DNA from 3 places in the Clostridium tanneri genome. Region 3 is predicted to be linked to each of the others. Evidence: riboswitches for the same ligand, from Rfam matches in the RefSeq annotation. Region 3 holds a riboswitch; each other region holds the start of a gene.

Region 1 (11,027 bases), on a different contig from region 3:
AGAGTCTGGAGATCATCCAGGACTATTAAAGGATAAGGTGTGCTCTCCAGGAGGGGCTACTATTGCAGGAGTTAGAGCCTTGGAACAGGGTGGTTTTAGGGGAACTGTAATGAATGCTGTGGAAGCTGGAAAAGTTCGTATGGAAGAGGTAGGCAAAAAAGCAGAATAGTTTCAAATGGAGGTATAAATATGAGCAAAATAAGAAGTACAGATAACCCAGTAGAAAGAATGGCTAAGCTTATGGCGGAACTTTATTACTTTATGGCTGAAGAAATGATTGACAGGTTAGGTAAAGAAAAAGGAGAAGAGGCTATAAGAGCTTCCGTAACTAAGTTTGGAAAAGCTAGATTAGAGTCTATGTATGAGGAAGCTAGAGAAAAAGGATTGCCAATAAATCTAGATACTTATTTGAAAGTAAGAGATATGCCAGGGATATCTTGGGAAAGAGATCCAGAAAATCCTGATGACATAACTTACTGCCCAATGCATGATATGTGGAAAGAACTAGGTGCTGAAAATATTGGTTCTATATATTGTGAAATAGATGATGTATTATATGAGGGATTTAATGCTGAATTCGAAAGACCCCTTTGCAAAACCTGTGGAGATGATTGCTGTAGATTTCTAGTTAAACCAAAGAAATAACTTTTAAACAGAACCGTACCTAATTAGGTGCGGTTCTTCATATATAAACCTATCTATCATCAGGTTTTCCCAATACGTATACGTTAACTTGATCACTTGGTTCGAAGGAAAAGGTACTAGTATATACATTTATAAGTTTCCATCCTTTTGATAGAAAGTCATTTGCTTCATTTTTGCTGTAAGTTTCCTGTACCTTTACAACATTAAGCAGTTCTTCATTTATCATAGCGTCACCACCCTTTGTATATATTTGTGAATTTAAATTATAATGTATTTATAGAATAGCTTGTGTAACTTAAAGAAATCTATGTGCTATAAAAATACTGAATTAAATTTTTAATTTTGGAGTGATAACTTTGAATAATAATTATAAAAGAAAGACAGTACTAATTACCGGAGCATCAACTGGTATTGGATATGAATTAGCAAAGCTATTTGCAGAGGATGGATATAATCTTGTACTTGTAGCTAGAAACCTGGAAAGATTAAAATTAGTTGCTGATCAGTTATACAAAAGCTTTCATACAAAGGTTAAAATTATAGGAAAAGATTTATCTATAATAGGCTCTGCAGAAGAGATATATGATGAACTAATAGATAACAGTATTGAGATTGATGTGCTAGTGAATAACGCCGGAGCTGGAAGCTGTGGTTTATTTCATGAGACAGATTATCAAAAAGATGTTGAAATAATACATTTAAACATTACATCTCTTACTATTTTAACTAAACTAATATCAAGAAGCATGATTGAAAGAAGAAAAGGAAAAATACTCAATATAGCATCTACAGGAGCATACCAGCCGGGGCCGTATATTGCAGTATATTATGCAACAAAGGCTTATGTTCTATCCTTTTCGGAGGCTATTACAAACGAATTAAAAGATTTTGGAATTAAGGTATCTACTGTTTGTCCAGGTGCCACTAAAACGGAATTTTCTCATAGAGCCGGTAAAGCTGATATAAAAAGTGCTATGGATGCAAAGCAGGTTGCTAAAATTGCTTATGAGGGATTAAATAGGAATAAAAAACTCATCATTCCTGGAAATATTAATAAGATAGCAATAATTCTCTCTAAGTTACTTCCAGGAAAAATATCAGCAAGTATGGTTAGGGGAATACAACAAAGGCTTGTAGAGCAGATGAGGTCATAAAAGAGTTTTTAACAGAAGACAGTATTTTATAAAAAAAGGACTAAGCCTTTTGGGCTAGAGTCCTAAATTCGTCAATCTATTTATTCGAAATATTAGATGATAATATTTATCGCCTTCTTCGCAGGTACAACCATAATCTATCAAAACATTTTTTTCGTTTAGGCTGCCCCAGGAAGTTGGAGACACGATATCTTCATATAACAGCAAAAATCTCTTAGCTAAATTATTAATGTCCTCAAAAGAAGATTCTTCTGGCCTAATTGTTTTTAGGTTTAAGTATTTAGCTTTAATTTTGCTTGTCAACGGTTCAGCCTTTTTCATTACTATCATTCTTGGTGTAAAGAATAAAATCGGACATAAATACTTTTTTTGGTTTAAATCTGCATGAGTATAAACGAAATGCTCAACTTGATTTTGATAATGTCCTTCCCTGCCTTTTGCTAATTTTAAAACTAGTCCATTATTTAAATCATAGACTCTTCTGCTTATCCCTTCTCCAAGAAAACTAAATTTATTTTTAATTTCCTTTCTTTTTAAGGAATTTAGATAATTAAAGTATTCCATTTCCTCATTCAATTATAATCACTCCACAATTATAAACTTGGGGTATATTATCTTATATGCTTTTTTTGCTGTAGTGTTACAAAGTGAAATGTAATTGAAGAAACAAAGGGTTGGAGTTTATGTAAGACACAAAGACCATGTACTTAAAAAAGAGTGGTTAACCTACTAAATTTAGCAGGTTAACCACTCTTTTTCAAGGAACAACAACAGAAAAATTATTTAATTCCTTTAATTTTACCCTTAAGGGCTTTTATACGGCCATTTACATAGTTAACAAGTTCATTTTTATTGTCTTTTATTTCAAATGGAGCATTAGTTACAATAGTAATAATATCTAATTTATTAGCTTTTATTTCCTTGCCTACTTCATAAGCTAAACATATATTTTTCATCTTCCAATAGGTATTATTAAATTCATCTGCTTGCCTTTTATTATAATGACCTTTTTCGATACCAAATTGAAATAAATCTGCTGCTGCTTCTAATTCTTCTAAATCTGTAACTTGTAAAGTTTCATTAATAAGAGCTTGAAATGTCTTCATTTGTAGCACTCCTTTATTAGTGAGATAATAGTATTTTAAACTTATAATATGGCTCCTATACTGGAGTATGTTGGCCTAAATTCCATATATAAAGTATAATCTAATAATAATATAAAAGTAAATGCAAACATTAACTTTTATGGACAAACCAGATATAATATTAATACACTATGGACAAAATGTAAATACATTTGAAGTATAAATTTATTTTCAATTGTACAGTTACCTGTATTGAAAGGATTTTACAGTTTAATTTCAACGGTCGTCAAAACTACATTTGGCAAAAGCATTTAAAAGAACAATATTGTAATATGTGGATTTTTTTAGGTAAAAGGGTTATAATTGGTATTGAGTATAAATTAATTGGGGGAGATGTAAAGTGAAGAAAAAATTTATAATTGCAACTCTTTTTAGTGCTTTTCTATTGATTGCACCTAATGCTAAAGCAGCAAGCTATACCGATAATCAAACTGTAGATGCTAACAAGACGTGGACAATCAAGTTTACAGGCAGTGTTGGGTTTGATGATTCTACGAAACAAGACATCACTGTAACGGATAGCAAAGGTAATCCAGTGAGCGTGGGCATTCAGTTAGGACAAGATGGCAAAACTATAATAGTAACTGCTCCTCAAGGTGGTTATAAAGTGAGTGAAAGTTACAAATTGAACATTGGATATAATGCACATTCTATTAAGGGTAAGAAGTTAAAAAATAAATATATGATACACTTTAATATTAAAAGTGAACCAGAAATAAAAAGTATTGCTTACACTGATGGAGAGATTAGAATTAGGTTTGATAGACCAATGGATATTAAAACAGCCATAAATTCTAAATACTATCAAATAAACGATAAAGGCATAGATGGAGCTAAAATTGAACTTATAGAAGATAATACTGTGGTAAAAATAACAAATTTACCTAATGATATATTAGATGATACAACAAACATATTATTAATTACTAATAATGTTAAAGACACTTATGGAAATAAGATGAATGATTATACAAGACTATCCTTCGATAAAGAAAAAGATGAAACAAAACCGACTATATTAAGTGCTGCTATAATAGATAGTACTACACTTCGTGTTCAATTTAGTGAAGATGTTAGATATGCTTATGCTACTAATATAGATAACTATCAATTAAAAGATGCAGATGGTGTAGACATGATGAAGAAAACTGGAGTATACATAAAGGCATCATCAGACACAGATGAAAAGATAAAAAATGATACTGATATTTATGACATTAAACTGGATAAAACAGTGAAAACACCTACATCAACATATAAACTTGATAGTTCAAAATATACGTTAACTGTTAGAGATATAATCGACAAAGCAACTGAGCCAAATAAAATGGATGATCAGGTAATCTCTATAGATGGAAGTGATGATATACAATTAAGTGTAGAAGCATTCAAGAAATCAAACTCAGAAGCAGCTATATGCTTTGGAACAAAAATGGATTTATCTTCAATTACTGATAAGCGTAATTACTACTATATTAATGGAAACGGTGATACAGAAGATCTTCCAGACAATGTTGATATAACAGTAGGTTCTGACAATAAGTCTGTAGTTATAGACTTTAAGGATACCAATAAGACAGTAGATCCATCGGCGACTTCAGGAGATAATTTTGTAAAGAAAATTGGTATTAAGACTGTGAAAGATGTTTCAGGTAAGGAGTTCTATCCAGAATCATTAACAATAGCCTCAACTTGGACTACTGGGCCCAAATTAGAAGAAAATACATTTAAGTTATATAAAAATGGAGATGATGTTAAAGCAGAGTTTCAATTAGATAATGCTTTAGATACAATAAACTGCGCAGATTTTAAAGTTTCGGGAATAGTTGCAGATGATGCAGAGCTCTGTGATGGTAAAGTAACTCTTACATTCAGTGAAGGAAACAATGCAGATGCTGTACTAGCTCTTGGAAGTAATGCTATGCTTCAAATAAATCCATCTTCAACAGATCCATCAAAAGATGCAGCTGGACGTACAATAGAACCAAATACTCAAAAATTATACTATAATAGCATAGCACCAGAGACTGATAGAGATAACTACAGTGCAAAAGTTACTGTAGATGGTACTACTAATAAAGTAACGGATGCAAAAATATATATTACGCTTAAAACACCAGTTGATCCTGACATAATAGGAGCATATAAGGATGATTTTATATTTATAAACAGGGGCACTAAATTAGATGTTGAATATGTGAAATTAGATACAACTGGACATAAAACTACATTAGTATTCACAATAAAAGACCCCGAAACAAAAGTTGCAAGTGGAGATAGGATAGGTATAATTGCAAATATAGAATCAGACGATATCGATTTAAGAAGTCAGAAAGATGGAAATGGAAACTATGTTATATTTGTTCCAACATATGATGACTTAATAGTTAAAACAGTTAGAGTTACAGAAGTGCATACAAGTGACAGCATCACACAAAATTAGTCAATGTAAGTTTTACTGTGAATGAAAATGATATTTGTAAATTACCTAAAACCATAAAATATGGTTGGCTGAATAACAGAGGCACTATTACTAAACATTATAGAATGGTGCCTTTTTGTTTTGCAAAATTGGAGATGTCGAATGAGTGAAGCAGAAGCCATAGAAGACCATAAAAAAGTGATATAGAACAAAAGATACAACTGGTTAGTATAGAAAAATCACAGACATAAATAAAGCTAATGATTAATTACAACTCAAAGAAACACCGGAAAGAACCAATGTGTCATGTTAAATGTACGTTAAAATCTTTGAAAGTATTGAATTGGAAAACTTATTGTATTATAATTTCTAATGTTGTCTAAATTTGTAAGTATGGGGATGAAATTATGGAAGAACAAATTGAAACACTAAGAAAAGAATTAAACCAATTGGTAGAAGAAACTAGCTCTCTGTATTCAGAGGAAGTAGTTAAATTAAGCCAAAAGCTGGACAAGCTTATATATCTTATTTACTTAACAAAGGGAGCAGTATAATAGAAAATTATGTTTTTATAAAAAATAAGCTGGCTCTGAGTCATCAATATGAATTTAAGAGATTGTGGAAGAACGATAGGTACCAGATCACAAATAAGTGACATCTTGAAATAAAGTTGATAAAGTATACATTTTGGTATATAGTGGTTAACAAGAGATAGATTTCAAAAAAAGATGGAATTTTGTGAGTGTTTAGTATCTAAAATAGTTAACTTAATATTAATTCTAAAATTGAGGGTGTAATACCTTTAATTGTTATGGAATTAGTTACTATTTATAGATACAAGTCCAAGAAACTACTTTAGGGTTTAGTGCCCTTTTATTAAGTTTACAATTAAAGTTGTGGAGTATCCATGGCTTTTTTATTTTATAATTAATACTATGAAGATAAAGAAGAAAAGATATAGGAGAATACTTCAAGTGGTACTTTCTAAAGATTTATTTATAGTTTATACTTATATTTGACGTCAAAAGTTTGTCAAAAAACAAATATATCATTATAGAAGAGTAAAATTAGTGTATGTTTCTGTTATTTACAGCAATTTTTCAAATGTATAAATCATGAATTAAATTTAAAGTATAAATTTATTTTAAATAGGAGGATATTGGAAGATGGTAGACAGATTAAGTAGAGCGAAGGAAGTAGTAGAGCAAGCATTTAACAATGACAAAGCCGATGAGATGGGCAAGATGGCAAAGAGATTTAAAAATCTTTATTTTGAAGCTATAGAAAAAGGTGAGGAGTCGAAGGAATATCACTACGCTGAGTACATAAAAAAAGTTATAATATTATATTTTGAGAATATTCTTAATGGATATGGTGATGCAGAAGCTTTATATGAGGAATGTGAATATGAAGCTCAACTAGCGGAAATAAGCTGTAATATAATGTTTGAGTATCAATAGGGAAAAATGTAGACTATTGGAAGTTGAAAAACATAAAAAAGTTGTTTACTAATTATAAGTTCTCATGTATAATAATTAGTATAATAAGTGAATAACTGAGGTAGAGGCGCAGAGTTTAAGAGTAAAACTGTAGAGGTAAGCACGATGAAGCAGTTTGAAAGGGAACTTTGCCGAAGCATACAGCACATGCTTTACTGCTGTATAGCTGGGTTTGCATATAATATATGCAAGACTGTCACAAGGTAAATTGTGGTGAGCTATCATTCAATGTGGAATTAATAGGTGTTGCATAGAAATGCACATTTTTATACCCTGAGTGAATGCTCGGGGTATTTTTTATTGCTTATCTTAGTTAATTCACTTATCGGAAAAAATAAAACCGATAAGGGGGAAGAAAAATGCAAAATGTTGCAGAACAAAACAATATAGGTTCACAAGAACTTAAAAGAAGTTTAAAGGCAAGACATCTTAACATGATTGCCATGGGAGGAGCCATTGGAACAGGTATATTTTTAGCATTAGGTGCTACAATTAATCAGGCTGGTCCAGGGGGCGCTATGGTGGCGTATATTTGTATAGGAGCTATGGTTTACTTCTTAATGACTAGTTTAGGAGAAATGGCAACTTTCATGCCTGACTCAGGTTCTTTTGGAATTTATGCTTCAAGATTTGTTGATCCAGCTTTTGGATTTGCTATGGGATGGAATTATTGGTATAACTGGGCGATTACCGTTGCAGCAGAGATGGTGGCAGGTGCGCTGCTTATGAAGTACTGGTTACCTGGTGTGCCAGCTTTGGTCTGGAGTGTTTTATTCCTTGTATTAATAGTTGGACTTAATCTTTTATCTGCAAGAGCATATGGAGAGTCAGAATACTGGTTTGCTGGTATTAAAGTAATTACTGTTATTATATTTTTAATAGTTGGAGTCGCAACAATTCTTGGAATAGTTGGTGGTGAAGCAGTAGGATTTAAAAACTTTACTGTTGGAGAAGCACCATTTGTTGGAGGTGCTAAATCAATATTTATGGTATTCTTAATTGCAGGTTTTTCATTCCAAGGAACGGAACTTGTTGGTATAGCTGCTGGAGAAAGTGAAGATCCTGAGAAGAATATACCTAAAGCTATAAATACCATATTCTGGAGAATTTTAATATTTTATTTAGGAACAATTTTTGTTGTAGGAGCATTAATAACTTACACAGATGCGGGCGTTGATACAAGTCCTTTCACAATGGTATTCCAAAAGGCTGGTATCGCAGCAGCAGCATCACTAATGAATGCAGTTATCTTGACTTCAGTTTTATCTGCTGGAAATTCAGGAATGTACGCTTCAAGCAGAATGTTGTATGCAATGGCTAAGGATGGTAAAGCACCAGCATGGCTTGGAAAAGTTAACTCAAGAGGAGTTCCAATAAACTCATTGATATTAACTACAATTGTAGCATCCCTTTGCTTCTTAACAGGACTTTATGCTGAGACTACAGTTTATGTATGGCTTGTGGCAGCTTCAGGACTTGCTGGCTTTGTTGCATGGTTAGGTATAGCGTTATGTCACTATCGTTTCCGTAAGGCATATGTTGCTCAAGGCCGTGATTTAGGTAAATTAAAATATACAGCAAAACTATTCCCATTAGGCCCAATTATAGCATTAGTACTATGTACAGTGGTTATTTTGGGACAGGGTGTTAGCTACTTCCAAGCAGATAAGATAGATTGGAGTGGAGTAATTTCTTCCTATATAGGACTACCTCTATTCTTGGCTTTATGGCTAGGGTATAAGATGAAGCATAAGACAAAGGTAATAGACTTAATGGATGTAGATTTTGATATTAATAAGTAGTTTGAGAAAAAGTATTTTAACAAATTTATAATAAATAAAAATATCGGTGGAAGATAAATTCTCCACCGATATTTTTATTATCTTAATGTTTTAAATCTTCGTCTATCTTCTTTACATATTTGCTGTGCAATATGTCTGCCGTGCATACCGCCAGTAGGGAGACCACCTCCAGGTTGGACCCATTGACCTATCATATAAAAATCTTTAAGTCCTGGAAGAGTCTTTTTAAGAGTTTTATCTAGATTATCTATAGTAGGTATCCAACCTTCAAAGCTTCCCTTCCAGTTATTGGTGTGGTTTTTGTAGGTATAAGGAGTAGCTACATCATAAACTTCTACTTTGGACTTTACTTCTCCAAATAGTTTATCTATCCTATCAATTACTTCTTCTGCAATTCTTTCTTTTTCAGCCTTATATTTTTCCAAATCAGAGTTTCTTAGCTCAGTCCAATAATTATAGTCTGCTTCAATAAAAGTAGTTATAGAGGTCTTGCCTTTAGGTGCCATGGTAGGGTCAAAGTTATAAATCACCAGACCTAGACTACTAATGGTATTCTTATTATCAATGTATATAGGAGCACTAAAATTAAAATTATAAGTAACTGCATCAGGTATTCCCTTAAATAGTCTATCAACACCTAAAGATACCTGAAGAAGAGAAGGGAAAGTTTTAAAGCTTTTATAGTAACCTTCAATATCTTCATCTATAAACTTGTCATCAAGCATATTATAGAGGGTATAGTGGCCATCTGCTGCTGAAATTACAAGATCTGAATAAGCTTCCTTACCACTATTTAGCCTAACCCCCTTAGCAGAATTATTTGAAATAAGTATCTTTTCAACCTTTGAATTGTAATTTATTTTGCCGCCTAGGCTTAAATACCTGTTTTTAATAGATTTTATAAATTCTATTGACCCACCTATAGGGTAGCCAGCAGAATTAATATCGAAAAGCGCCAGGGTATAAACTAGAGCTAGAATTGGCATTTCTTCGTACATACCAAATAATTTACAGAAGTTTTTATTTAGAAGAGGACTTTTAAATTTTTTCTGGAATTCTCCTATGGACACTTTCATCCACTTATTTAGAAGTTTTACTAGTGGAAAATCCTTAAACAAAAATTTCATATTGTGGAATAAGGTAAATAAATTTTGAGGCTTTAGAACAGGTATATCAAATTTTTTGCAAAGGTTAATTGCATCTATAAATTCTTCTATTAGTTCTTTGTCCTCAGGAGCATTCTTCAACATTTCTTCCTGTAATTTGTCCACGTTGGTGTAAACTGAAAAACTTTTTCCTTTTTCTAGTTCGGTGTGAATAAAGATTTCATGGTTAACTATATTTTTCTCATCAATAGCATGAAGTTCTTCCCATATGGTATGAAGTTCATTTTTAGGACTTGAGCCGCAAAGCCAATGAATGCATCCGTCAAAGGTATATCCCTGCCGCCTCCAACCAGTACAAAGACCTCCAGGGGAGCCGTGAAGCTCAAAGATTTCTGTTTCATAACCGTTCATCTGAAGGTAGCAGCCTGCTGAAAGTCCAGCAATCCCAGCACCTATTATTATTACTTTTTTTCTACTCATCTTTCTCTCCAAAAATATTAATTTCCTTTTACTAGAGTATTAATCACATTACTATTTAGAACAATTTTCTCTTTTTATTATAATAAAAAGAGGTATCATAAATTTGGCAATAAAAGTTTAGAGATATGTTATGAGTTTGCTAAATTATGGAGGTTTAGTTATACCTTTAAATGTCATACAAGCGGTCTTAACTTTGCAAAAAAATGACGAAAGGGTATAATGTATGTGAAAATACGATTATTTTAGTTTTAATTTATCTATCTTTTAAAGAACTAAAATTAAAGGTATGTTTTCTAGAATATTATTCTAATTGCATTGGAGGAATACAAATGACATTAAGCAGCTTTCTAAAACTAGTTGAAATTCAAACAAAACTTGCAAGTGTAATTCCTTTTGTTCTGGGAACACTTTTTGCTTTATACCGTTATAATAGCTTTAAGTTTGAAAACTTTATAATAATGTTCATATCCCTTTTAACCTTTGATATGGCAACAACAGCTATTAATAATTATTTTGACTATAAAAAGGAAAAGGAACTTATCAGAGAGAATTGTAAAAGTGAAAATATTATCATAAATGCGAGGATACCGGAAAAAACAGCTAGCTTTGTAATATTCGCACTGCTTACTATTGCAGTAATATTTGGAGTTTTACTGACACTGAAAACAGATATAATACTTTTGATAATTGGAGTCATCTGTTTTATAGTAGGAATCCTATACACCTTTGGCCCTATTCCGATTTCACGAATGCCCTTAGGAGAAGTGTTTTCAG
Region 2 (11,027 bases), on a different contig from region 3:
ATAAATAAAAATATATATAAATAAAAAAATACTTTAAAATAATTTGTAAACACTATAGGTAAAAGAATATTTATTGTTATAATATAATTATAATTTAATAACAATTTACATGGAGGATAAATATGTTCAATAAGAATAAGTTTGATAGTAATAAGTTTAAGTATGGAATATACTATGCCATAGCCGTAGCTATCATAATCTTTATTTTAAATGACTATGTAGTAAACCTGAAAACACAGCACATAAAATATAGTGAGTTTATAAACTACATAAATGCAAATAAAATAGAGGAAGTGCAAATAGCTAGGGATAAGTTGATTATTGTTCCTAAAGCAAAAGAAGGAGAAAAGAGTAAAATACTATATACTGAAAGGGTAGATGATCCAGATTTAATCAAGAAACTGGATACTGCCAAAATTAAGTATGGTGGAGCACCACAGGAGAACAGTCCGTTAAGAAACTTTTTCATCAACTGGATATTACCAATTTTAATTTTTATGTTCCTTGGACGACTACTTTTTGGAAGGATAGATAAGAAGATGGGCAGTGGAGTGATGTCCTTTGGTAAAAACACTGCAAAGATATATGCTGAAAGTGAAACCGGAGTAACTTTTGATGATGTAGCTGGCCAGGAGGAGGCTAAGGAATCCCTAGTTGAGATAGTGGACTTTCTTCACAATCCTCAAAAGTACACGGATATAGGAGCGAAACTTCCTAAGGGAGCATTATTAGTAGGACCTCCAGGAACGGGAAAAACTCTTCTTGCGAAGGCAGTAGCAGGAGAAGCAAAGGTTCCATTTTTCTCTATATCAGGTTCAGCCTTTGTTGAAATGTTTGTAGGGATGGGAGCATCTAGAGTGAGAGATTTATTCCAACAAGCGCAAGATAAGGCTCCATGTATAGTATTTATAGACGAAATTGACGCTATAGGTAAAAGTAGAGAGGGAAACATTGCTGGAAATGATGAGAGAGAACAGACTTTGAATCAGCTTCTAGCAGAGATGGATGGCTTTGATTCCTCCAAAGGAGTTGTAATTTTAGCTGCAACTAATAGACCAGAAGTATTAGATAAAGCACTTTTAAGACCAGGAAGATTTGATAGAAGAGTAATAGTTGATAGACCAGACTTAAGGGGTAGAGAAGAGATATTAAAGGTTCATTCAAAGGGTGTTAAAGTGTCAAAAGATGTGGATTTAACTGCTGTTGCAAAGGCAACCCCAGGGGCAGTAGGGGCTGACTTAGCAAATATAATAAATGAAGCAGCTTTAAGAGCTGTAAAAAGTCGTAGAAAAGAAGTAATTCAAGAAGATTTAGAAGAAGCGGTAGAAGTAATTATTGCAGGTAAAGAGAAGAAAGATAGAATACTATCAGGTAAAGAAAAAAGGGCTGTAGCCTTCCACGAAGTCGGTCATGCACTAGTAGCAGCTTTATTGGAAAATACAGATCCTGTTCATAAAATCACTATAGTACCGAGAACTATGGGTGCGTTAGGTTATACTATGCAGCTTCCAGCAGAGGAAAAGTATCTTATAACTAAAGAAGAGATGATCGAACAAATCTGTGTTATGCTAGGTGGAAGAGCAGCAGAAGAAATTGAGTTTAATTCAATGTCTACTGGAGCAGCCAATGACATAGAGAGAGCAACCCAGACAGCAAGAAGTATGGTTACCATGTACGGAATGACAGATAGATTCGATATGATGGGCTTGGAATCTATTCAAAATAGATATCTGGATGGAAGACCAGTTCAAAATTGCAGTGCAGAGACTGCAGCAGTTATAGATGAAGAAACCTTAAAGATAATAAGAGAAGCCCATGATAAGGCTAAAGAATTGCTTAAGAATAACAGAGAATTATTAACTAAGATATCAGAGAGACTTTTAGAAAAAGAGACACTTATGGGTGATGAGTTCATGTCAATGGTTAATGGATATGATCAAAATAAAGAAGATAAATCTTCCGAAGCAGATTCTGATAATCAATAATTAATAGTAGGATGGAGATTTAAATTATGGATAACAGTGAATTAGAAAAGGAATTAAGAAAGGAAATAGAGCTTAACTTAGAAAAAGAAAAGTTAGAAGTAGTTCTTGATGAAATTAAAAGCCAGACTTTAAGTTTTATAGATAAGAGAAAAGAAGTAACCCAGTATATAGTGAACCTAAGAAAAAATGCTATTGATGAATATAAAGATGATGAAGACAAGGTAGCGGAATACTTTGATCATGAGGCCTTTGCTAAAGAAGAGTATTATAAGCTTATAGACAGAAAGCTAAAGGAACTTACTATTTTAAGTAGTTCCCCTTACTTTGGTAAAGTAAACTTTGAGGATAAGTTCGGTGATGAAACCATATATATAGGCAGATTTGGGATGACTAAGGAGGAGGATTATGAGCCTGTTATAATAGACTGGAGATCTCCTATATCATCATTATTTTACGCTGGTAAGCTTGGTAAAACTACCTATAAGGCACCTATAGGAGAGGTGGAGGCAGATATCTTATCGAAAAGACAGTTTGTTATAAAAAGAGGAAAAATGACAGGAATGTTTGATTCCGATATTGATGTAAAAGACGAAATTTTACAAATGGTTTTAAGTAAGAGTGCAGTAGATAAGTTAAAGGATATTGTAATGACTATACAAGCTGAGCAGGATACTATAATAAGGCAGCCAAGAACACAAGCTACCATAGTAGATGGAGCAGCTGGTAGTGGAAAGACAACTATAGCACTGCATAGAGTTGCTTATTTACTATATAATTATAGAAACATTCTTCAAGACAAAGTTCTAATCCTTGGTCCTAATAGTATATTTATGGATTATATATCTATGGTTTTACCTACCCTTGGTGAGGTAGGAGTAAAACAAACTACATTTAGAGATTTTGCTATGGAACTTCTAGAATTAGATAATATAATGAGTTTTAAAGATTATATGGAAAAAGTATTAGGGGAAAATGAAGAATTTAAAGAAGATATAGCATATAAGCATTCTTTAGATTATTGTAAACAGCTAGATAATTTTATAAAAGAATTGGAATATCAGCAATTTAAGATAGAAGATGTTAAGTTTTATGATAGGGTTATTGTTGAAAGCAATGAGATTAATCAGATGTTTAAAGAGCACTTTAAGGATATGCCTTTATTTAGAAGAAGTAAAAAAATAAAAAGAATTATATATTCAAAAATTAGGGATGAAAGAGACAATATAGTAAGAGAAATAAAAAGAGAATATGAAGAGGCTATCAAAAATCTATCTGAAACAGAATTAAAGATTCAACGGAATCATTTAGAATTTGTAAGAAGAAACAGAATAAGAGAAACTATACAGGAAGTAATAAGGATAAAAACTAACTTAGGTTGGATAGCTAATCCAGATGTCATACAGGCATATAATAGATTTAATAATGAGAAAACCTTAACCTATGATGATTTATCAGCTATTATATACTTAAAAATTAAGTTAGAGGGTTTAAAATATAAAAAAGAAATAAAACATATAGTAATAGATGAAGCACAAGATTACTCAGCTCTTCAATTTATTATTTTAAAAGAACTTACTGGATGCAAGTCTTTAACAGTAGTTGGAGATAGTAATCAAAGAATAACCCCTATCAAAGGATTAGTTCCTATGACAGACTTAGAAAATATTTTGTCAGACTTGGATATCCATAAATTTAAGCTTTCTAGAAGCTATCGCTCTACAAAAGAAATAATTGATTATGCAAATAAGTATTTAAAAGGCGATAAAACCATTCCTTTAGTTAGAAATGGTGAAGAAGTGGTGGAAAAACAGGTAAATGACGTAAATAATCTTGTAGACAAATTAATAGATAATATTATAAAATTAAAAGAGAAGGGTTATGAAAGTATAGCTGTTGTTTGTAAAGACTTAAAAGAGACAGAAATTTTAGGTAATCTAATAAAAAGTAAAACTCATATAAAAGTTATAAATAGGGAGGATATTATATACTCTAGTGGAGAGGTAATACTTCCTAGCTACTTTGCGAAAGGCTTAGAGTTTGACTGTGTTTTACTGGTAGATACTGATGAAAACCTGGATAATAAAGAAAATAAATTAAAATATGTTATGACTACACGAGCATTACATGAATTATATGTATATAAAACTTCCTCGATTAAATAAAAAAGCTTTCACTTATGAAAGCTTTTTTATTTGTTTATAGAATCTAAAAAAATACGGCACAAGTAATTTTTTAGATTCTATTGCTTAAAATATTTGTATAGTTAGTTGTTAAAACTTGGTGTAAAATAAATATATGGTCGTGATTATTTTGTAAGAAAGGAATCGTGAGATACTTATGGATAGAAACTTAGAGTTAATAAAAAAAGCAGAAGAAACTCATAATTTAAACAAATGTGAAATAGTGCAGCTTTTACAAGATGATACTTATAACGAAGAGCTTTTTAGAGCAGCGGATAGAATTAGAACTGAGTATGTAGGAGATGAGGTTCATTTAAGAGGATTAATAGAATTTTCCAACATATGTAAAAGAAACTGTTTATACTGCGGATTAAGAGCCTCAAATAGCAATGTAAAAAGATATAGATTGGAACCAGATGAAATAATAGAACTAGCTAGAAAGGCTGTAGATTATGGATATAAAACTGTAGTAATGCAGTCTGGCGAAGATGAATATTATACTTTAGATAAGATGACATATATAATTCAAGAAATTAAGAAACTTGATATTGCACTTACGCTAAGTATAGGCGAAAAAAGTTTTGAGGATTATAAGGCATATAAAGAGGCTGGAGCAGATAGGTATTTAATAAGAATAGAAACTACAGATAAAAAACTATATGAAGACATGGACCCAGGCATGAGTCATGAGGAAAGAATAAGATGTCTTAAGGAACTGAGAAAGTTAGGTTACGAAGTTGGTTCAGGGTGCTTAGTTGGACTTCCTGGACAAACTGTAGAATCTTTAGCAGATGACATAATATTTTTTAAAGAAATAGAAGCTGATATGATTGGGATAGGACCATTTATTCCCAATGAGGACACTCCATTAAAGGACGCTAAGGGTGGAGATTTTATAACTAGTTTAAAGGTTATGGCTATAACTAGACTTTTAATGCCAGATATAAATATTCCGGCAACTACCGCTATGGAAACTTTAAATAAAAATGGCAGGATGATAGCTCTTCAAAGTGGGGCAAATGTAGTTATGCCAAATGTTACCGAGGGAGAGTACAGAAAGCTATATGCTCTTTATCCTGGAAAGATATGTACAGGAGATACTCCATCACATTGTAGAAACTGTATAACAGGCAAAATAAAAGCTATAGGTAGAGCAGTTTCAACATCAAAGGGATTTAGGAGACAAATTGAGGCTTTATAAGTTTAGGGTTCTTAAGTAAACTCTCGCATTTTGCGAGAGTTTACTTATGTGTTTATATAGTTTTATTAATTTCATGCTCTTTTTCATATTTTAAAAGTCTATTTACTAGTTTATCATAGGCTTCGTCAATTTCCTCAAAGTTCATGTTTTCTATATAGTATTTTTCAAGATCATCATGAAGTTTTTTAGCTGAAGCGATAACAGTTAATCCCTCATTTAATAATTTGTAGAAGATATCTTTATCCTTTTGAACTTCGTCTTTATCCACAAGAGCATAGTCAAGTAAGTTATCCATAAATATCTGAGTTCCAATGAATTTTTTTTGATTTATTTCATTAGACGTAACAAGAGCAGTTTTTAAATTAGGTATGATAATGTGCTCAATTCTTTCTGGAATAAGTGGGTCATGATATACTTCCACAAAAAATCCTCTCTTAATTGCCTCCTCTAATATGAACTTTAAAATCTGTGTTTTACCAGTACCAGGTCCTCCATTTAAGACATATACCTTTTCTGAGCTTTCATAAAGAGAGTCAATAAAGGTTACAATACCATTAGGGGTAAAGGCTGTAGCAAAAAGGTGGCGTTCAGCTCCTATAGAAGCAATTTCGTAGTTTGATAGAATTTTATTCTTTAAGTCTTCCTGTAAAACAGCTAATTTAGACCTATCTAATGCAGTTTTGTTATAGTTACTCCAATCATCATGTATTAGTTTTGATGCTCCTATGAATTTGTAAGCTCGTTGAAAGCGACCTTTGATTTGTTTATTTGTTTTAATAATGTCTTCTCTATATTTCTTAAAGCCATCCTCATTCCAGTGTTGACCCATATTAAGAATTTCATCTACTGCACCTGGATTTTGAGGATCTACTACGTGAGGGGATGTACCATCTAATATAGCTACATCAAGTCCCTTAATAACTACACCGTCTAGTGAATTGTTATCAGAAGAGCAGTGGTGATACTCAACATCATAACCTTTATCATTAAAAAATGTTCCTATCTTTTTCATAAGAGATGATTTTCCAGTTCCAGGACCACCTTTAATGCAAATCTTCCTCGTTGCTGTATCTTGACTTATAATGTAGTCATAAAAAGAATAAAAGCCGAGAGAAGTATTACCACCTGGAAAAAAGTTTCGAATATTACCTTTCATAATTACACACTCCTACTTAATTACAATCATTATATAATATGCGAAGTGCTGTTATTTTGATTATGTGTATTTGAAAATATATTAAGTTGGATAAATATTTATAAAGAACATAAATTTTGGTATAATTATCTGGTCGTAGTGCAAAGTAATATAAATTATTAAAATAGTGGAGGAATAAAGATGAATGACCAATTAGAAAGGGCACAGGGGCTTATAGACTTCATTTACGAAAGTCCTACAGCTTTTCATGCAGTAGAGTCCATAAGAACAATACTCCTAAATTCAGATTTCACTGAACTTAAGGAAGAAGATAGTTGGAAATTGGAAAAGGGAAAAGGATACTTTTTAGTAAAAAATGAATCAGCAATTGTAGCTTTTGTAGTAGGAAAAGGGGAACTATCCAAAGAGGGCTTTAGAATAATAGGAGCACACACAGATTCTCCAAGTTTTAGAGTTAAACCAAATCCTGATATGGAGGTGGAAGGCTCTTACATAAAGATAAATACAGAAGTTTATGGGGGACCTATCATTAATACATGGCTAGACAGACCACTGTCTTTAGCAGGTAGAGTTGCTTTAAAAAGCGCTAATCCATTCTGTCCTGAAATAAGACTATTAAATATAAAAAGACCTATTTTAGTTATACCTAACTTAGCAATACATATGAATAGAAATATAAATTCAGGTGTAGAATTGAATAAGCAAAAGGATATACTTCCTCTACTCTCACTAGTCAATGAGGAATTTGAAAAAGGAAGGTATCTAATAAAAACTATAGCTGAAGAGTTAGAAGTAAAGGAAGATGATATACTAGATTTTGATTTATTCCTGTATGAATTTGAAAAGGGAAAAATTATTGGCCTCAATAATGAATTTATATCCAGTGGAAGATTGGATGATCTATCTATGGCTTATGCAGGAATAAAGGCATTAACAGAAGGAAAAGCAGGAAATGCTACAAATGTAGCAGTTTGTTTCGATAATGAGGAAGTAGGAAGCACTACAAAACAGGGAGCAGATTCTCCGCTTTTATCAAATACATTAGAGAGGATAAGTATTAGCCTTGGTAAGGATAGAGAAGAATTCTTTAGGTCTCTGTCAAAGTCATTTATAATTTCCAGTGATTTAGGCCACGCGCTACATCCTAACTATGGAGAAAAGTCCGACCCTGTAAACAGACCTATTATTAATAAAGGTCCTATTATCAAGGTAAGTGCAAATCAAAGCTATACTTCAGATAGTGTATCTAGTGCTGTTTATAGAAGCATATGTGGTGAAGCAGGAGTGCCAGTGCAAATTTTTGTAAATCGTTCCGATGAGCGAGGAGGCTCTACTATAGGACCTATATCCTCAAGACATATAAACATATCTTCTGTAGATATTGGAGTTCCAATATTATCAATGCACTCCATAAGAGAATTAGGTGGAGTAAAAGACTACTGCTATGCTGAAGATTCATTTAGAAAATTTTATGAATTATAATATGCAGAGCTCTGTATATTTTTAAAATTCAATGATTTGTGAATAAAGAAAAAGGTATAAAAAGTAGTTGAAATGTATAATTATTTATGATAAACTAAGTACAATTTAATAGAAGTACTTACCTAGGGTAGAGGTGCTGTGATTAAGAGTATTTATTTTGAGTCTGCAGACGATGAAAAATAAAGAAAGGAATTATAGCCGAAGAAAATAGTTTGGCGAAACTATTTTCTGGCTTTGCATATAATATGTGCAAGGCTGTCACATTCATTTATGAAGGTGGAGAGCTACAAAGGTACACGGAGTTGCATTTAAAAGTTTTTGATGTGCGGCAGAGGTGTTCCTTTGCTGCACTTATTTTTATTCCTTATAGTAAGTTTCTAGAAAGTAAGTAAATTTGAGGGAGTGGTGTTATGGCAGTTGTAGTACAAAAATATGGTGGAAGTTCTGTAGGAACTATAGACAAGATTAAAAAAGTTGCTAATACTGTGGTAAAAAGAAGAGAAGCAGGAGATGATGTAGTTGTTGTAGTTTCTGCTATGGGTGATACCACAGATGATCTTATAGAACTTGCTGGTCAGATTTCAAAAAATCCTGACAAAAGAGAGTTGGATGCTCTTCTCTCTACAGGAGAGATGATGTCTTCAGCGTTATTAGCTATGGCAATTAAAGAATTAGGATATGGTGCTGTTAGCTATACAGCTTATCAAATAGGGATTAAAACAAGTGGTCAATATGGAAAATCTTTAATAGATGATATAGATGGTGACAACATAAAAAGAAGTTTATCAGAAGGAAAAATTGTTATAGTAGCTGGTTTTCAAGGTATTAACCAGGAAGGAGATATTACTACCCTTGGTAGAGGCGGTTCAGATACTACTGCAGTGGCAATTGCTGTTAAGTTAGCCGGGGTATGTGAGATTTACACAGACGTAGATGGCATATATGGTGTAGATCCAAGAAAATATAATGCAGCAAAGAAACTAAATGAAATAGATTATGAGGAGATGCTAGAACTTTCAAGTCTTGGAGCTCAAGTAATGCATTCTAGATCAGTGGAGCTTGGACAAAAATATAACATTCCAATTTATGTAGGATTAAGTAACAGTGATATCAAAGGTACAATTATTAAGGGGGTAAGTAACATGAACATGGAAAGTAAGCCAGTAACAGGATTAGCTACAAGTGATGAGGATGTTGCAATAACAATAAGGGATATAAATAACGATATTAATATGATTTCAAGTTTATTTGAAAGTGTTGCAAGTAAGAGGATTAATATTGACATGATAAGTCAAACGGCACCAATAGATAACAGAGTTAATCTATCATTTACAATACCAAAGGCTGATTTAAATGAATGCTTAGAGATAGTTCGAGAGCACTATTCATGCAAGGAAGCAATAGCTATAGATGAGGATATAACTAAGTTTTCCATAGTAGGAATTGGAATGAAAACTACTTCTGGAGTAACAGCTAGAATGTTTAAGTTATTTAGAGAAAATAATATAGAGGTAAAAATGATTACTACTTCAGAGATTAGAATCACTTGTACTATAAAGCAAGAAGATAAATTAAGAGCAATAAATGCAATAGCTGGAGAGTTTAACTTATAATTAGTATTTAGGAGGAAAGCCACTATGAGATTAGCAGGTACTATGGAAACAAAAAATAATACACTATATATTGGTGGAGTAAGTACAGTAGATTTAGCAGAAAGGTTTGGTACTCCTCTATATGTTATCGATGAAGAATTAATTAGAAGTCAGTGTAAAAGATATTACAATGCTTTTAAAGGATATGAGAAAAAAAATAAAGTTGCCTATGCTGGAAAAGCCTTTTTAACTTTAGCAATGTGTCAAATAGTTAATGATGAAGGATTATGTCTTGATGTGGTTTCTGGCGGTGAACTTTATACTGCATGGAAAAGCGGGTTTCCTATGAAAAATGTATATTTTCATGGAAACAATAAAACTTCAGAGGAAATAAAGATGGGTATTGAACTTGGTGTTGGGAAATTTGTTGTTGATAACTTATACGAGATTGAAAAGATAAATTCAATAGCAAAGGAACAAAGTAAGGTTCAACAGATTCTTCTTAGAATAACTCCAGGAATTGAAGCTCATACTCATGAATATATAAAAACTGGACAAATAGACTCCAAGTTTGGTTTTACAATATTAAATAACAAAACTATAGATGCAGTAAGGAAAGCAATAGGCCTTTCTAATATTGAATTTGTCGGATTGCATTGTCATATAGGCTCACAAATATTTGATACTAAACCTTATGAAGATGAGGTAGAGATTATGTTATCTATAGTAAAGAATATAAAAGATGAAACAGGCTGTGATATCCAGGAATTAGACTTAGGTGGTGGATTTGGAATATACTACACTACAGGAGATACACCTAAAACCATTGAAGAGTTTTGTGAGGTAATATTAAACAAAGCAGAAGAAGTAGCAAATAAACTAGATATCCAGCTTCCTAGTCTAGTTATAGAACCAGGAAGATCTATTGTAGGTAATGCTGGTACGACTCTTTATACAATAGGTTCTATCAAGGACATTCCAGATGTTAGAAAGTATGTAGCTGTAGATGGGGGAATGACAGATAATATAAGACCTGCATTGTATAACGCACAGTATGAATGTGTTATAGCAAATAATATAGAAAGCACTTTGAAGGAAACTGTTACAATATCAGGAAAGTGTTGTGAGTCAGGAGACATATTATTAAATAATGTAGAAATTTCTAAAGTTAAAAGTGGAGATGTCTTAGCGGTATTAAGTACAGGTGCATATGGCTATTCTATGTCAAGTAATTATAATAAAATACCAAAGCCAGCAGTGGTGTTAGTGAAGGAAGGCAGCACAAAGCTAATTTGCAGACGTCAAAGTTATGAAGAAATTATTCAGAATGAATTATCTATATAATTAAAAAATGCTTAGTAGTAATAAACTACTAGGCATTTTTTAATTATATGTGTAGCAAAAATTACTCAGTTATAAAGTTAATTTATA
Region 3 (11,027 bases):
CTGCAGCTAAGTCACTGTGCTGCATTTTATACTCAATTTTAACATCTTTATCTGGCTCTAAGCCGTTTTTCTTTAGAATGTAGTTTAAAGTGTATTCCGGTGTACCGCCTTTACCGCTGGAATAAATAGTTTTTCCCTTTAAATCCTTAATATCTTTAATACTATTGCCATTTTCAACTATATAAAGAATTCCTAAAGTATTTACTCCTAATAATTGAATTTTTCCTGAGGTTTTGTTATATAAAATCGGTGCTAGGTTAGACGGTACTGCAGCTCCATCTACATCACCATTTACAATTTTAGAAACTATCTGATCCGGTGAGTCAAATAGGGAAATATCATAAAGATCTTTATTATCTTCCATAAGCTTCACTATACCCATTCCTGTAGGACCCTTTAAAACCGCTATTTTAATTTTTTCTTTTTTCTCCTGTTGAGGAGCTTGTCCTGAATTGCTAGTTTCCTTTGAACAACCTACTGTAAATAATGCTGAAAATACAAGCATTAATGATATAAGTAGGGTTCCTATTCTTCTTTTCATTTTGACACCCCCTGGTTTTTTAGTAGTTATGTTACATTAGTGTTAAGTAATAACTATAATTATAATTATATACCAAAATAATCTTTAAATCTATTGAAAAATGTATATTTATGTAAAATTACATTTTTACAGCGGTTATGTATTAGTGTTTACTGAGCAGCATAGAAACTGTAGGTAGCCCCCAATATTACTGCTAAATCAACTGTGCTTAATTAAAGGGTGTATATGCTTTTCTATTATAAAGGTGGTATACTAAATTAGACAGATTACATTCTCAGAGGTGGTTTAATTTTGATAAACTTGATTCAAAAATTAATAAATAATCTTGGCTACATAATTCTACTGGCCTTTATAGTATCACGGTCAGGAAGCTTTCGAAATATAATTCAAAGGGATAAACTGAAGAACATAGATAGAGTTACTTTGTCCATTATATTTGGCAGCTTTGGTATTCTTGGAACCTATACTGGAATGGATTTACACGGTGCTATAGTTAATAGCAGAATAATTGGTATAATGGCTGGAGGGATTTTATGTGGTCCCTTTGTTGGTATTGGCTCCGGCTTAATTTCTGGTATACATAGACTTTTTATAGACAGGGCGGGAATAACTGCGGTACCCTGCTCTATAAATGCAGTTTTATCCGGACTAATAGCTGCTTATATTTACAAAAAATGTAGAAAGCAAAATAGATGGATTTATGGGATATTTGGGGGAATAGTTGCAGAAACTCTGGAGATGATTTTGATTTTACTTATAACAAGGCCCTTTTCTTCTGCTCTTATGATAGTTGAGAAAATTTATATTCCTATGGCCTTTATTAATGCAATTGGGGTATCTATTTTAATTTCCTTAATTCAAAATCTTTTTGATGAAAAGGAAGAAATCGAAGCTATGCAGGCAAAAATTACTTTAGAGATAGCTAATAAAACTTTGCCTTATTTTAGGGAGATAAATGAGGAATCCTTAGGAAAGATTTGTAATATTATAAAGGATTATGTAGGCGCTGATGCAGTAGCAATTACTAATAAGGAATATATATTATCTCATGTTGGTCTTGGTTCAGATCATCATAAAAAAGGAGGAAAAATCTTAACAGAGGCTACAAAGACGGTTATGAAGTCTGGAGAGATTTTATGGCTAAACAGCTCTGAAGAAATAAACTGTACTTCTGATACCTGCCCTTTTAACTCTGCAATCATAGTGCCTATAAAGGATGAAGATGAAATTACAGGTACTTTAAAAATCTATTACAGAAAAAAAGATGCTATATCCTTCAAGATTAAAAATTTAGCAGAAGGACTTTCTAATATAATATCTAATCAGTTAGAAATCAGCAAAATAAATAAACTAAAGGAAATGGCAAGTAGGGCAGAGTTAAAGGCTCTTCAAGCTCAAATTAATCCCCACTTTTTATTTAATGCTTTAAATACCATTGTATCCTTTATACGAATTAGTCCAGATAGAGCAAGACAATTAATAATAGATTTATCTACTTATTTAAGACATAGTTTAGAAAACATAGAGAGTTTTGTAACCCTTAAGGATGAAATTAAACAGGTTAAAGCTTATATAGAAATTGAAAAGGCTAGGTTTGGTAATAGGCTTAACTTTATATATGATATTGATGACAGTATAAACACAAAGGTTCCTAACCTTATAATCCAGCCTATAGTAGAAAATGCTATAAAACATGGAATATTAGAAGGCAGCGGAAGTGGTACTGTAAAGCTTATGGTAGAGACCTTTGATGAAAACAGAGTAAAAATAACTGTTGAAGATGATGGTGTGGGCATAGCTGAAGAGGTTATTCAGAAGGTATATGAGGGAGATATTAAAAAAAATAAAATTGGACTTTCAAATGTACATAACAGGTTAAAACATATTTATGGAAAAGGTATAGATATTAAAAGATTACAGAAGGGTACTAGAATGAGCTTTTTCGTATACTCTTTAAAGGAGTGATAAAGTGAACTATATAATTGTAAATTTAAATAGGGTACCGGAAATAATTTCTTGGTTTAAATTGCTGTAGCTAATATATAGTGAAGCTGTGCTTATTAGAACCTTAAGTGAAATAGAAAAATACTGAGACAGTAAAAGGGGCCCTATGGGGTGAACACTAGAAAAAAAGTATTTCACCTATAGAGTCTCTTTTACATTACAATGAATGCCTCAGTACTTTTTTATCCTTTGCAGGTTATTAGAAGGGGCGTCTATCTTTTAAAGACAACCTTTCCACCTAATATAGTCATTTGTATTTGAATATCTTTGATTTTATCTTCAGAAACCTGAAAAATGTCCTCAGATAAAACTACCATGTCTGCTAGTTTACCTTCTGTAATAGAGCCTTTAATGTTTTCTTCAAAGGAGGCATAGGCACTTCCAAGGGTGTAGTTATAAAGGGCTTCTTCAACGGTAAGCCTTTGCTCCGGCATCCAGCCTTCCTCTGGGTAACCTTTAAGATCCTTTCTAGTTACTGCACAGTAAATTGAAGGCATAACATCTAGTGGCTCTACAGGGCAGTCAGTGCCAAGTGCAATATGAATTCCTTTTTGCAGCATTGTTTTAAAGGCATAGGAGTTTTCCATTCTGTTCTTTCCAATTCTATCTTCTACCATATGCAAGTCATAATGGATAAAGATTGGCTGAATATGAGCTAGTACATCTAGTTCCTTAAACTTGTTAAGTAAAGTCTCATCAGTTATTTGACAGTGAACTATGCTGTGGCGGTGATTCTTTCTAGGAATAACCTGTAAGGCTTTTTCTATTGCTTCAAAGGTCATATACATTGGTTTATCTCCGATACAGTGAACTGCAACCTGCATGCCTTGTCTGTGAGCTATTCCTATAAGTTCATCCAATTCCTTTTGAGTATAAACTAATATACCAGAGGTAGAAGGGTCATCAGAGTAGGGTGCGCATAAGGCTGCAGTTCTAGCACCTAAAGAGCCGTCAACTAATATTTTAAGAGGTCCTATTTTAAAGAACTCATCACCCTGTCCTGTCATATAGCCTTCCCTTAAAAAGTTTGTTACTTTATCCATAGTTTTTAGAAGGTATTGTTCATATATTCTTAAGGTTAGGTTGTTTTCATCTTTTAATTCCTTATAGGCCTTTATAACCATATCGTAATCTACACCTGGAATGTGGCCAAAGTCATCAGATTGAATAGAGGTTAGGCCTTGGCTGTTAGCATAGGCTGCTGCTTCCTTTATCATCTCTTTTACTTCTTGTAAAGTCGGGCTTGGAATTTTGTTGTTTATAAGAGCAAGAGCCTTTTCTCTAAAAATACCTAAAGGCTCACCCTTTTCATCTACATCAAACTGTCCTCCCTCAATTTGAGGAGTGCCCTTTGTAATACCAGCAAGTTCAAGGGCTTTGCTGTTAACCACTGCTATATGAATGCAGGCTCTAGTTAAAACTATTGGATGCTCCGTAGATATTTTATCCAAATCATATCTTGTAGGAAATCTCTTTTCACTTTGAAAGTAATCGTGGTTCCAGCCCTTTCCTAAGACCCACTTACCTTTCTCTATAGCTTTTTCCTCTATAAAAGTCTTTGTTTTTTGCAGTATATCATCTATAGAGGTACAGTTATTTAGCTCTACCATTTTTAAGCTATTTGCAAAGTTTAGAAGGTGCATATGGCTGTCGTTAAAGCCTGGAACCATTACTTTTCCACCTAAATCTATAACCTCAGTGTTTTCAGTTTTAAGGGATAAAACCTCATTGTTTTTTCCGATTTTAATTATTTTTCCATTTTTAACAGCAACAGCCTCTACAATTTCTTTAGAGCTGTCCATGGTGTGAATTTTTCCATTTGTTATTATTAAGTCCATATTTTAAGACCTCCAGTTTAGAAGTTTTTTATAGTTTAATATCCTTACTAGTCATATAGTATATATTTATCCCTGCAACTAAAGCTGTAATCTTTAATTGCAGGATGGTATAATTTTATGCTTCTATTTTTTTCTTATTAGACTCATTATTCATTCTATTTTTAAACACATAGTACACAGGTACGCCTACTATAGGAACTATAAGTCCTATTAGTGAAGAGCGAGGGTCTGTAATTAAAGTATTTACTAAAATAAATAGAGAAACTAATATTACTAGAATTGGCAATATTGGATATCCCCATACCTTATAAGGTCTTTCCATATCAGGATATTTTTTTCTTAGTACAAATACAGAGCATATAGTAAGAATATAGAATATCCACTGTGAAAATACAACCATTGTTGTTAGCTGCTGGAAAGAACCAGTGAAAATCAATAATATAGATACTACAGCAGAAGCAATTAATGCTGGTACTGGAGTTTTATATTCTGGGTGAATTTTTTCAAACCATTTAAAGAAAATACCGTCCTTTGCCATAGCGTAGTACAAACGTGGAAAAGCAAGTACACAGCCATTACAAGAACCAAATATAGAGAGAAAAGCTCCAATTGTAACTAAAATTCCGCCGGCAGAACCTATAAGTTTCACTGCGGCAGCGGCACCAGGGTTTGCATTTGAAGCTATAACACCAACTGGTAAAACCTTTAAAAGAGCATAGTTAAATAGCATATAAACTGCTGTAACACCAGTTATAGCAATAATCATTGCAAGTGGGAGGTTTTTTCTAGGGTTTTTAATTTCTTCTGCCACTGTATTAAGGTTTGTCCACCCTTCATAAGCCCAAAGGGATGCTATTAAGGCTACAGCAAAGGTTCCTGCAATTCCTGTCCCTGCACCAGGTGATACTGTCATAGGATTATGTTCACCACCAAGAGCAAAGCCTAAAGCAATAATTATTAGTATAGGGATTAGTTTTCCAATCATGAATACATTTTGAATTAAGCTTCCAAATTTGATTCCCAGGCAGTTTATAACTGTTAAAATAATTATAACTGCTACTGCAAAAAGTTTTATAGCCATAGGAGATAGGGGATACAGATTGCTAAAATAGGTTCCAAGACCTACCGCAAGAGCTGCAATAGAGCCGGAAGCACCAATCCAAAAGAAGGTCCAGCCTTGCAGAAAACCAACTAAAGGACCGAAAGCCTCTCTTAAGTAAACGTAGGCTCCTCCAGACCTTGGCATAGCTGCTCCAAGTTCAGCATAGCAAAGTCCTGCAAGTAAACTAACTACTCCTCCTGCCAGCCAAACCAGCATAGCGAAACCGGGAGCATTGTTTGAACGCTGAAGTACAAAGGAGCCTATAAAAAATATTCCAGATCCTATCATAATTCCAGCGATTATGGACACAGCACTGAAAAGTCCCATTTCTCTTTTAAGTTCCGTATCTATTTTTGTAAGTTCTGATATTTTATTATTATTACCCATTATAACATTCCTTTCATACTAAATTTAACTAAAAAGTCATTTTTTCTATAAAAATGGAAACAAAAAAACACCTAACAGGTTGTTAAGTGTGTCTTTTATACATATAAGTATGCATACCTACACCTCCCCCTTAAACCTAGAATGAGATAGCGCTCCATTAGAATAATGGTCAGTTATTCTAATGACAGTCCTGCACCTCTTTGATGCAGACCCAACCTTAAGCTTTAGGTTCTTAAGATTTCGGCGATGGCTCCTTTCTGTATACTTCTCCGGTTTCCAGCCTCCATATACTTACTTTTAGACATCGCGCCTCTACCTCACCTCTTTAGGAGATGAGGCATTATTCATTTTTTTTAATATTAATACAATATGGTTAAAGTTGTCAAGAGCAAATGAAGGAAAATTTCAATTTTTCTTATCATTGTTTCGGTTTTATAGCTATAGTATAATTTAGCTATAAATACAAGAAAGTCCTGTAATCACTTAATTTTTAGGGGAGTGAAGATTAAAATGGGTAACTTTGAAAAAATGACTTCGCGGGAATTGGAAAAAAAGCTTTTAGAACTGAAGGAATACTTAGAGGATGTAGAGGAGGAAAGAATGCATGTGCTAGGACAAACTGGAATACATGTTCCTGGTGCTGCGGTAAGAAAATATGAAGCAGAGATAGAGGAAATAAAAAATAATATTAGGCAAGTAGAGCATTTATTAGGAAAGAAATAAGAGAGAGTAAGGTTTATAGCAAAAGACAGAGGTGACAAGATGAACAAAACCATTGGAATACTAGCACATGTAGATGCAGGTAAAACTACCTTTTCAGAACAGCTGCTTTATCATACAAAAAGTATTAGACAGAGGGGGAGGGTTGATCATAAAAATGCCTTTCTGGATAGCCACCATATAGAGAAGGAAAGAGGAATTACTGTATTTTCAGGGCAGGCAGTAATGACTTACAATGACTCAAATTATTATTTAATAGATACTCCTGGACACGTAGACTTTTCTTCTGAAATGGAAAGAGCCATACAGGTAATGGATTATGCCGTAATAATAATCAGTGCTGTAGAAGGGGTAGAAGGCCATACAGAAACGGTATGGCAACTTCTTAGAGAGCACAATATACCAACCTTTTTCTTTATAAATAAAATAGATAGAGCAGGTGCAGACCTAGAAAAGGTATTGGAAGAAATTCGTGTAAATTTAACGAAGGATATTTGTGATATAACAACTTCCTTTAATGAAGCTAGTATGAGTGAAGAACTAGTAGAATTTATTGCTGAAAGAGATGAAGAGCTTCTTGAAAGATATATGGAGGATAATTTCCACTTTGATCTATGGCTAAACTCCATGAGGACTATGATTAAGGAGAATAAGCTTTTTCCATGCTGCAATGGTTCTGCTCTTCAAGATATAGGCATTGTAAGTTTTCTAGAGAAATTAGATAAATTGACCCTTACAAAGTATTATAAAGAAGGCGATTTTTCAGGAAGAGTGTATAAAATTGGTCATGATGTAAATGGTACGAGGGTGACCTATATAAAGGCTTTAAGTGGAAGGTTGAAGGTAAGAGAGGAACTGTGCTATGGTGATGCAGAAGAAAAAATTTGTGAGAAAATAACTGGTATTAGAGTTTATAATGGAAATAAATTTAACGCTGTGGATGAGGTATATGCTGGAGAAATTTTTGCAGTAACAGGATTATCTAATGCTTCCGCTGGTGATGGCCTAGGAATATTAAGGGAAAAAGCAGTTTATGAAATGGTGCCTACTTTAAAATCTAAAGTGATATTTGATCCTTCTCTAAATATAAAGGAAATTTTACGGTGTTTTAGAATATTGGAAGCAGAAGACCCTTCTTTAAATGTAACCTGGGAAGAAAGTCTTCAAGAGCTCCAAATTAGTGTTATGGGAATTATTCAGCTGCAGATACTAGAGGAGCTGATTAGAGAAAGATTCAATTTAAATGTATCCTTTGGAAGGCCAGAAATTCTTTATAAGGAAACTATAGAATCAGTGGTAAAGGGCTGTGGTCATTTTGAACCCTTAGGTCATTATGCTGAGGTTCATCTTAAATTAGAGCCTGGCGAGAGGAACAGTGGAATAATCTTTGAGAATCTCTGTCACCCAGACCATTTAACAACTGGTAACCAAAATTTAATTGGTCATCACATTTTTGAAAGGGAACATCATGGACTGCTTACTGGTTCGCCGCTAACAGATGTAAAGATTACCTTATTAACAGGAAGAGCTCACAATAAACATACCTCTGGTGGTGATTTTAGAGAAGCTGCTTACAGGGCTCTAAGACAGGGATTGGAAAAAGCAAAAAATGTTTTGTTAGAACCTTATTACAGCTTCAAGATTAAGGTTTCTCTAGACCACATGGGAAGAGTTTTATCTGACCTAGAAAAGGCTAATGGAAACTTTCAGCCCCCTAAGATCATAGGGGATAAGGCTATTTTAACAGGTAAGGTACCAGTAGCCACCTTTATGAATTATAGTACTGAGTTAGCTTCCTTTACAGGTGGAAAGGGCACTTTAAGTTTAGTTTTTGGCGGTTACAGTCACTGCCATAATAAAGAAGAGATTATTGAAAAGATTAACTATAACAAAAATGCAGATCCTGAATATACATCCTCTTCAATTTTCTGTTCTAAAGGGCAAGCTTATGTTGTGAATTGGGATAGGGCAGAGGAGGAGATGCATTGCTTATATTAACAATTGAAGAAGATATTATTTGTTTTGTAGGGATTAAAGAAAGAGGTTATACCACTTTTAAAAAAGGGTATAACCTCCTTTTTTAAGCACCTTCGCTTAAAAATCTATATTGGGATGTATAAAGATTGTAATATAGTCCCTTTAACGCTACCAGTTCGTCATGAGTTCCTGTTTCAACTATTCTACCATCGTCAACCACCATAATTTTATCACAGTCCCTAATAGTGGAAAGCCTATGAGCTATAACGAAGGAGGTCCTTCCTTGAAGCAGCTTTTCAATACCTTTTTGAACAAGCTTTTCCGTTTGTGTATCAATATTGGAAGTAGCTTCATCTAGAATCAATATCCTCGGATTTGCTAGCAGTGCTCTTGCAAAAGAAATAAGCTGTCTCTGTCCAACAGACAATCTGGAGCCTCTTTCGTTAACCTCTGTATCATAGCCCTTTTCTAGACTCATTATGAAGTCATGAGCATTAACGGCTTTGGCGGCAGCAATAACCTCTTCCTCTGTGGCATCAAGCTTACCGTATCTTATATTTTCCTTAATAGTTGTGGAGAATAGGAAGGTGTCCTGAAGCATAATACCCATTTGGCTTCTTAAAGACTCTAGTTCTACATTTTTAACATTTTTTCCATCTATTAAAACCTCTCCGCCTTGTGTGTCATAGAAGCGGCTCACTAGATTTACAATGGTAGTTTTTCCAGAACCAGTTTCTCCAACTAACGCTACTGTTTCACCAGGGTTAACCTTAAAACTTACACTATCCAAAACTGCAGTACCATCCTCGTAGCCAAAGGTAACATTTTTAAATTCTACTTGCCCCTTAATTTTAGCCATTTTTGAGGCAGTAGTTACATCAATAATGTCTGGGTTTACATCCATTATTTCAAATATTCTTTCCGCTGCAGCAAAGTTCATTATTAAGGTATTATAGAAATTACTTATCTCTAAAATTGGTCTCCAGAACATACCTATATACATTGTAAAGGCTATAATGGTACCCATAGTTATACTATTGCTGGTAAATAGTTTGGCGCTGGTCCAGTAAAGTATTACCATACCTAATCCCCAGGATAAATCCACTAGAGGCCAGAATAAGTCATTAAGTTTTACAGCACTTATGAAGGAATTCATCATATCCTTAACTAAGCCTAAGAAGGTTTTTGAAGTTTTTTCTTCATTAGAAAAACCTTGAACTACCTTAATACCTGAGAAGTCCTCGTGGGTATAGGCGTTGAAGGTAGAACGCTTTCTTCTAAAGTCCTGCCATCTTCTTCTGGAGACTATCTGTATAGCAAAGAGGCTTATGCCAAGAACAGGAAGTAGTACCATGGAAGCTAGGGCTAGCTTCACATTTAAATAAAACATCATAGCTCCAGTGCAGATAATAGTTAACAGCTGAGGAATAAAGTTGGTGACACTGTTGTTAAACAAATCTTTAAGAGCGTTAACATCACCTATAACCCTAGCTAGTATTTTACCTACTGGTCTGTTGTCAAAGAATGCAAAGGACAACTTTTGAATATGACTGTAAAGATCCTGTCGTATTTTTAAAAGTATATTGTTAGTAACGGAAGCCATTTTCATAGTGCTGAAATAGGAAGCAGTCATTGATATGAGATTCAATAACAGCATAAATGCACCTATTAATAACAAACCCTTTAAATCATGATTTTTAATATTCTTGTCTATAGCTACTTTAAGGAGGTAAGGGTTTATAAGGTTGACTACCATTACAAATATTAAAAGCAGCGACACAGTAAAGACTTTTAGTTTATAGTCTTTTAAATAAGAAGAAAGTCTTTTGCCTACTTCTATATTAGATAATTTTTTTAATTCTTCATCCTGTTTAACAGTATTTATAGCCATTATCCCACCTCCTTAGCAGAAGCTAAAGTATCAAAATCTTTAAATTGTTCACAGTATATTTCGTAATATTTGCCCTTTTTCAAAAGAAGTTCTTCATGAGTTCCACTTTCTACAATTTGTCCATCTTCCACATAAAATATCTGGTCTGCATTTTTAACTGCTGAAATTCTATGTGCTATTATAAAGGTTGTAGCCTTTTTATGTCTTTCATTTAAATTCTTTAAAAGCTGGTATTCTGTTTCCATATCCAGTGCAGAGGTAGAATCATCAAGAATTAAAATGCTGGAATCTTTTATAAGTGCTCTGGCAATAGAAAGTCTTTGTTTTTGACCACCGGAAAGACCGATACCCCTTTCGCCAATTACTGTGTGGTATTTATCCTCTAGTTCCTGGATAAATTCATCAGCGCAAGCTAATCTACAGCTCTCGCTTATTTCCTCTAAAGAAGCATCTGCCTTGCCAAAACGGATGTTTTCTTCAATACTGTCGGAGAACAGAAAAGTATCTTGAGGAACTACAGCCATTTTGCTTCTTAAGTCTTTAAGAGATATGTCTTTAACGTTGTAG

Evidence for each region. A riboswitch is a leader RNA that binds a small molecule or an ion and turns the genes downstream of it on or off. The one in region 3 is predicted to bind lysine.
Region 1: another riboswitch for lysine. It lies ahead of P8V03_RS16045 (amino acid permease); the one in region 3 lies ahead of P8V03_RS04565 (APC family permease).
Region 2: another riboswitch for lysine. It lies ahead of P8V03_RS02640 (aspartate kinase); the one in region 3 lies ahead of P8V03_RS04565 (APC family permease).

The regions. Positions count from the first base shown of each region.
Region 1 is NZ_JARUJP010000025.1:8,657-19,683, reverse strand. Features, by position in the region: gene proC (pyrroline-5-carboxylate reductase) at 1-169, shown strand, start outside; gene P8V03_RS16085 (L-2-amino-thiazoline-4-carboxylic acid hydrolase) at 190-645, shown strand; gene P8V03_RS16080 (hypothetical protein) at 695-871, opposite strand; gene P8V03_RS16075 (SDR family NAD(P)-dependent oxidoreductase) at 996-1,799, shown strand; gene P8V03_RS16070 (hypothetical protein) at 1,854-2,375, opposite strand; gene P8V03_RS16065 (hypothetical protein) at 2,579-2,905, opposite strand; gene P8V03_RS16060 (Ig-like domain-containing domain) at 3,285-5,387, shown strand; gene P8V03_RS16055 (aspartyl-phosphate phosphatase Spo0E family protein) at 5,774-5,920, shown strand; gene P8V03_RS16050 (hypothetical protein) at 6,533-6,826, shown strand; lysine riboswitch at 6,920-7,094, shown strand; gene P8V03_RS16045 (amino acid permease) at 7,225-8,667, shown strand; gene P8V03_RS16040 (phytoene desaturase family protein) at 8,745-10,253, opposite strand; gene menA (1,4-dihydroxy-2-naphthoate polyprenyltransferase) at 10,583-11,027, shown strand, end outside.
Region 2 is NZ_JARUJP010000002.1:74,192-85,218, reverse strand. Features, by position in the region: gene ftsH (ATP-dependent zinc metalloprotease FtsH) at 123-1,985, shown strand; gene P8V03_RS02660 (HelD family protein) at 2,012-4,147, shown strand; gene hydE ([FeFe] hydrogenase H-cluster radical SAM maturase HydE) at 4,323-5,366, shown strand; gene P8V03_RS02650 (PRK06851 family protein) at 5,419-6,522, opposite strand; gene P8V03_RS02645 (M18 family aminopeptidase) at 6,703-8,004, shown strand; lysine riboswitch at 8,125-8,299, shown strand; gene P8V03_RS02640 (aspartate kinase) at 8,415-9,617, shown strand; gene lysA (diaminopimelate decarboxylase) at 9,642-10,940, shown strand.
Region 3 is NZ_JARUJP010000004.1:7,676-18,702, reverse strand. Features, by position in the region: gene P8V03_RS04580 (ABC transporter substrate-binding protein) at 1-541, opposite strand, end outside; gene P8V03_RS04575 (sensor histidine kinase) at 833-2,506, shown strand; gene P8V03_RS04570 (amidohydrolase) at 2,758-4,383, opposite strand; gene P8V03_RS04565 (APC family permease) at 4,499-5,872, opposite strand; lysine riboswitch at 6,012-6,195, opposite strand; gene P8V03_RS04560 (hypothetical protein) at 6,383-6,595, shown strand; gene P8V03_RS04555 (translation factor GTPase family protein) at 6,635-8,590, shown strand; gene P8V03_RS04550 (ABC transporter ATP-binding protein) at 8,673-10,460, opposite strand; gene P8V03_RS04545 (ABC transporter ATP-binding protein) at 10,460-11,027, opposite strand, start outside.